2 regions of the Alteromonas sp. S015 genome follow, and region 2 is predicted to be linked to the other one. Evidence: riboswitches for the same ligand, from Rfam matches in the RefSeq annotation. Region 2 holds a riboswitch; the other holds the start of a gene.

Region 1 (3,420 bases), on a different contig from region 2:
CGTCGAAGTTTAGAAACTTGGCCACGAAAATAGCCTGCCCCACTTCTTCGTGCGTTCTTTGCATTTCTTCACCAAGCACTTTCATAACCACACTGTAATCCCCCGAGACCTGTGTGCTGGTTGAACTTGTTGAAACCGCTAAATCACTGTAGCTATTTAACCTATCAATAAAATCTTGAATAGGTGAAATATATTCGTTAACCAAAGGGTACAACGACAATTCAACCATAACTTGCATGTCTTTTTCCTTTTTTTAAAATGCGTATTTCACGGTAACACCGAACTGACGGCCGTTACCTATTTGGTAATAAGGCTTAGATTTATCTTGTTCAAACCCGTCGCGAGGGTCATTGTTGAAGAAAAAGCCCCGAGTATAATACTCACGGTCAAACGCGTTCTGTATCCAAAGTGCAGTCTGCCAATTCCCATGGAGTATCACTAATTCTGAATTAACAAGCGTAGTACTTGGAGAGGTGACATCATGGCCGTCAGAAAAACGGTATTCGCTTTTATAATCTACATCTACCCGCCACAGCATGTTATTGGTAAGGGCGTACTCACTGTAAAGGTTTGCTGTCCACTTAGGAGATTGAGCCTGCCTTTGTTCTGATACCTCGGTTCCATTAGCAAGCGTATAATCCTCAAAGGCTGCACTTAAATAACCTATGCTGGCATCTAATGTCCATGCATCACTTGCAAACCAACGTAGCTCAAGTTCAGCCCCTTTGTTTGTTCCTAAATCGGCGTTATCGATAATATCCACGAAACCTGTCGTGCCGTCATCACGCGTCACAACGTCATAATCGCTTACTTGGGTATCTTTTCTATCCATGTAGAAAATTGCAGCACGTGCAATTAGGCCAGGCGTAAGTAATGGGCCCTTTACGCCTACTTCGTAGTTCCAGTTGTATTCTTCGTCGAAAAATCTCTGATTGTCATTCACGCGGCTGTCGGGGTTAAAGCCTGCGCCTTTATAACCGCGTGAAATACTTCCATAGTAAAAATGGTCGCCCTGCGTGTACTGAAGCGCTACTTTCCCGCCAACCATGGTGGTATCGAACGCGCGTGTGAGCTGGTTGTTATCAGCGTAATCAAAATCGTAGTTTTCTACTCTCAACCCTGCTACAAGCTTTAAGTTGTCCTTCAAACGGCTTTCTGTCTGAGCGTAGATAGCGGTAGTCGTTGGGCTGTATTCACTGGCAAAGTCACTGTCCAAATACGTGTACTGACGTAGCAACTTTTCTTCCGTGTTTTTATAAAATACACCTACTGTCCAATCTGTCATACCGTCAAAGAGTGCGGCACTATCAGACGACACAAAGCGTAACTCACCGGTCTGTGTTTGAACATCGCGGTAGTAGGCATCAAAAGACGTGTACCCCCCTGGGTGAAAGCCAGTGAAAGTCCAATCCTCATCGTAACCATACGCGATATTATGAGAAGCATGGGTTGCAATAAGAATAAAATCTCCCGCTGCGGTATTGGTTGTCGAGCGCGCGCTTACGGCATGAGTCTGATGTTCGTCAAAACCCGGCTCATCAGACAGCGTGATATTACTATTGTCTAATGAAAACGCATCGTAACCATTATCAATGTCGTACCAGCGATAGGTAAGCCCAAGTGTAGTTCGCTCACCTACGTCGCCTTTAACGGCAAAGCGTAATGCGGTTTCATCAATATTGTTGGTATCATTTCTATCAAGAAACGTATTCTCTACAAAGCCATCGCTACGGTTATGGACCAGCGCAATGCGGTAGCCCCAGTCAGCATTAATGTCGTCGCCAGTCGCCCCCTCAATACGGTAACTGTCTTTGTTTCCAATACGTGCTTCAACGTAATCAGGCGCGTCACTACCTACACTGTTGCTAGAGAGTTTAACCGCCCCAGCCAGTGCGCCCGTGCCATATAACGTAGCCTGGGGGCCGCGATAGACCTCTAGCTGTTTGGTATCAAAAATAATACCTGCAGCTGCCAAACCAGAGAAATCAAATTCATCAACGATAAAGCTCACGGAAGGGTTAATAGGTTCAGCAAATTGACTGCGTTCACCGATGCCACGAATTTGGACAAAACGCCCGCGAGAAGCGCCTGTAGCAAAGTTTACGTTGGGAATACTGTTAAGCACGCTATCGATATGGCTTGGTTGGCGACTGCGAAGGCGCTCTTGATTTAATATTGTTGCGCTGGCGCTTAATTGATCTAGTGTGGTTTGACGAAAATCACCAGATACAACAACTCGCTCAATGTCAGAAGGCGCGCCGTTCAAGGTGCTGCTTACCGGGGCTTCTTGCCCGTAGGCCGCAACAGAAGAAACAAGCAATGATAGTGTGAAAAGTGTTTTATGCATGGGATCTCTTGTTCTTATTTAAGAAAAAAGATCCGGGTCTAACGGCAGGTGATAAGGCTATATTGTGAACCATCCCTACGCCGGTATTATCCGGATCAGGTTTAAGGGTTCCCACGAATGTGGATCTCAGACCGAAAACGGACACCCCTTGGTATAGAATTGCGCTGTAAAAACTCACAGTCACAACATCAGTGACGGAGTCTACCAGTTCGATACACGCCGTCAAGCAGATAAGATGTTAGGCTAATACAAGGTTTTATAAATGATATACGGCCTTCATAGCGCTCGAACTATTCAGCGTCAATATTCATATTTAGACGGCGTACTTCGTCATCAGTTTGCGCTTTAAGGCCTTCCAGCGTTTTGCCGTGCTCAGCAGGCTGGCGCGTGTCTGGGTCAACTTTTACGAACACAATGTCGTCCGCAAAACAGATGGTTTTCTTCGTTGCTTTATTGCGCACTAGGCAACTTACCGTTATAGAAGTACGGCCCACCGCCTTAGTTTCTAGACCAAACTCTACGATATCACCCTGCATAGCCGGTGATTCGAAGCTAATTTCACCGATGTGCTTCGTTACCAAACAATTGGTTTCTAACTGACAAATTGCCCATATTGCGGCTTCTTCGTCTATCCATTCTAACGCACGGCCACCGAACAAAGAATTGGCGTAATTGAGGTCGTTTGGCATAACTAGACGCCGAGAAAGAAAGCGCATTCGAATTCCTCATAATAAATCGCTACTATAGCGTTAGATTATACCGAAAAAACTAATATATGGCGCTAACTCAATTACGCGAATGGATACTCGCTCCTTACCGCGAAAATAGCTGCGAAAACAGCTCACACATAACTCCCTTATTCCACCGTAGATTGCTGATTATTTCTGGTAATGACAATTTTTGTGAAGTGGCGTTACGTGGTATTCAATCCTTAGTGGAAGAAATTTCATCTATAAGTGTTGCAAATTTTACCAGTGACACGTTGAGAGGAAAAAAACGAAAACAAGTACTGGGCAGCGAATGCGACATTGCCACATTAGACTGCCGAAAGTCTTTCAAGCCCGGGGATGTAA
Region 2 (3,420 bases):
GCCAGTCGCTTCAATACGCCCAAACGTTAATTATTGAAAAGTTCGACACAGAAAAAAGCCAGGTAACCGGCTTTGTGGATGCGCTACAAAACCTCATTGCTACCGATGTATCGCGCCCAATCCCTACAGAGCTAGCGTCACAAAAACCGTTGGAGCGTTTGCTGGATAGTCGCGTTAAGCAGGTGTTCGGACAAGGAGCAAGTGCACTATGAAATGGTTAGCTATTGCCCTTGCGGTATTAGCCGCATTCGTTCTTGCACTCATTGTCGGCCCGATGTTGTTAGGAGACCAAGGCTACGTACTGTTCACTTTAGGTAATACTGCTGTTGAGATGAATATAATCAGCTTTGGCATCTTATTGATCGGTGCCATCATTGCCTGGTACGTACTATCTCGACTTGTATTGTGGGCGTTAAGCCTAGTCACAGGTTCACATAAATGGTTTGGCACTTTAGGTGAGCGCAAACGCAAACGAGCGTTTTACGACGGCTTACATGCTATGGCCGCAGGTGATTTTGATACGGCTCAAAAGGCGTTAAGCAAAACTACCAACGGCGATTTCGAAGGCGTTAACTACTTAGCCTCAGCGCAAATTGCTTTTACTAACGACGATTTGGGCAAAGCCCGTTATTTCCTTGTTCAGGCAACTGACTTTCCAAAAGCAAAAGTCGCCGCAACAGTCATGCACGCGCGTATTGATATAGCTGAAGAGAAATACGATGCGGCACTAGAGAAACTTAACGAGCTTGAAGAGCAAGAGCGCGAAAACAAGCAAGTTGTGCAGTTAAAAGCACAAATTCTTGCCAAGCTAGGTAAGTGGCAAGTACTTCAGGAGAATTTGTCGGGCTGGCGTAAAGCATTGCCGAAATCTGATTACACCACATGGAGCCAGCGCATCGCCAAAGGTAAGTTTGCCGAAATTGCCAGTAAACAAGGTGCTGTCGAGCTTAAATCGTATTGGGACACCCTACCTCGTAAGCTTCGTCACGACGATGCTTACCGCGCGGCCTACATTCAACAGTTGCTTGACCAAGGTATGCATGCCGACGCACAGAATCTGCTAGTTGAATGGCAAAAACGTGGCCCGAATAACGCCCTGTTTCCGCTGTTCACGCAGCTTAATATTCCTGATGCTTCGCCATCACTACGCTTGCTTGAAAGCTGGATAAAGCAAGACGAAGAAAACGTGTCGCTATATTCCACACTAGGCCAAGTTGCGTTTAACTCAGGCGATGATGTATTGGCTGAAAAAGCGCTACTTAAAGCTAGTAAGATGAAATCGCGTAAAGAAGACTTACTGCTGCTCTCAGCTATTAGCGAACGCAAGCACGACACAGCCACCGCACTTCAGCTTTACAAAGAAAGTCAGCAGCTAGCCAGCTAAATGAATATTCATTAAGCTTTATGGTAGTACTTGTATTACTCGTAAAATTGAATATATAGTAATAAGGAATTCTCAATTCGGGTTGTTTCAACAACAATCCGAATTGACTTAAACAACTTGTCGGAGTGCTTCACTGGTAACCCAGTAAGCTGAGACCGCGAAAGTGGGATCCGTAGAACCTGATCAGGCTAATACCTGCGAAGGGAACAAGAAAATACAATGTGCACAATGTTAAGCCGTGGTTTGGCGTTGTGAAGCGAAGTTGTTTTGCTGTTGATGATATAGACACCCCCCTTACGGTGCTGCTTATCGCTCAAGGTAAACTGTTTAAGTTTATCGCCAGGCAAATATCAACGGTATATAGGACTGTAATCACCAGGACCTTTGCCAACAATCTCGCTAAAGTAAAGGGTATATCCCCTTCTACACTGACACACTGTATTCTCCTTCACTCCTGACAAGCATTTTTAGAACCTAAATTTACAAGGTAAAATGCTATGTCGAACAGACGCGAACAGCGCCAACAAGCACAACAATTCATTAATGAACTTGCGGGCGAAGCTTACCCAAATTCAACACGCCACTACGAGTGTGGCAGCCGTGACGATATACGTGTGGCCATGCGCCTTATTCACCAACACGACAGTTTAGTGGGCGGTACCGAAGAAAATCCTATCTTAGAGCCGAATCCACCTGTTCCGGTGTACGACACCTCGGGTCCCTACGGCGACCCGCAAGAAAACATAGATGTTCATAAAGGCTTAAGTCCACTTCGCAAAAAATGGATTGAGGAGCGAAGCGATACCTTTGAACTAGAAGGCGTTTCATCAAGCTTTGCTAAAGAACGTGAAAACGACATTTTTACCGAAGATTTCCGCTTTATTCGAAGCCGCAAACCTTTAAAAGCACAAGCTGGTAAAAACGTTACCCAGCTTCACTACGCAAGGCAGGGCATTGTTACCCCTGAAATGGAATACATTGCTATTCGTGAAAACATGGGCCGTCAAGCCATTAAGGATGCCGAACTGACGCAACAGCATAAAGGCGAACATTTTGGCGCGAATTTACCCGATACCATCACACCAGAATTTGTACGTCAGGAAGTAGCCGCTGGGCGCGCCATTATTCCCTGTAACATCAATCACCCCGAATTAGAGCCGATGATTATTGGCCGCAACTTCTTAGTGAAAATTAACGCCAATATTGGTAACTCGGCGGTGACGTCATCTATTGAAGAAGAGGTAGAAAAGCTAGTGTGGTCAACACGCTGGGGGGCCGATACCATCATGGATCTGTCTACCGGAAGGAACATTCACGAAACCCGCGAATGGTTGCTGCGCAATAGCCCCGTCCCGCTCGGCACCGTGCCTATCTATCAAGCACTGGAAAAAGTAAACGGTGTAGCCGAAGACTTAACGTGGGAGATGTTTAAAGACACGCTGATAGAGCAAGCCGAGCAAGGGGTAGACTACTTTACCATTCACGCTGGCGTGCTGCTTGAATATGTACACCTTACCGCAAAGCGGGTAACCGGCATTGTGTCTCGCGGCGGCTCAATAATGGCAAAATGGTGCTTAAGTCACCATCAGCAGAGCTTTTTGTACGAGCACTTCCACGATATCTGCGAAATTTGTGCTAAATACGATGTGGCATTGTCACTTGGTGATGGCTTGCGCCCTGGCAGCGTAGCGGATGCTAACGACGATGCGCAGTTCTCTGAATTACGTACCCTGGGTGAACTGACAAAAATCGCATGGCAATATGACGTGCAGGTTATGATTGAAGGCCCGGGGCATGTGCCAATGCACATGATTAAAGAGAATATGGAAGAGCAGCTTAAGCACTGCCACGAAGCACCGTTTTATACCCTTGGCCCCCTCACTACCGATATCGCTCCTGGCTACGATCACTTCACATCAGGTATAGGTGCCGCCATGATCGGTTGGTATGGCTGCGCAATGTTATGCTACGTAACCCCTAAAGAACATTTAGGCCTACCAAACAAAGAGGACGTTAAACAAGGTCTGATCACCTAC

Evidence for each region. Region 2 has a riboswitch for thiamine pyrophosphate ahead of thiC (phosphomethylpyrimidine synthase ThiC). Riboswitches for the same ligand answer to the same signal wherever they lie in the genome.
Region 1: another riboswitch for thiamine pyrophosphate. It lies ahead of V7R42_RS03610 (TonB-dependent receptor); the one in region 2 lies ahead of thiC (phosphomethylpyrimidine synthase ThiC).

The regions. Positions count from the first base shown of each region.
Region 1 is NZ_JAZETO010000001.1:831,516-834,935, forward strand. It holds gene V7R42_RS03605 (YkoF family thiamine/hydroxymethylpyrimidine-binding protein) at 1-238, opposite strand, end outside; gene V7R42_RS03610 (TonB-dependent receptor) at 254-2,347, opposite strand; TPP riboswitch at 2,403-2,506, opposite strand; gene V7R42_RS03615 (acyl-CoA thioesterase) at 2,638-3,063, opposite strand; gene V7R42_RS03620 (GNAT family N-acetyltransferase) at 3,123-3,420, shown strand, end outside.
Region 2 is NZ_JAZETO010000007.1:77,891-81,310, reverse strand. It holds gene V7R42_RS14020 (uroporphyrinogen-III C-methyltransferase) at 1-212, shown strand, start outside; gene V7R42_RS14015 (heme biosynthesis HemY N-terminal domain-containing protein) at 209-1,384, shown strand; TPP riboswitch at 1,496-1,607, shown strand; gene thiC (phosphomethylpyrimidine synthase ThiC) at 1,882-3,420, shown strand, end outside.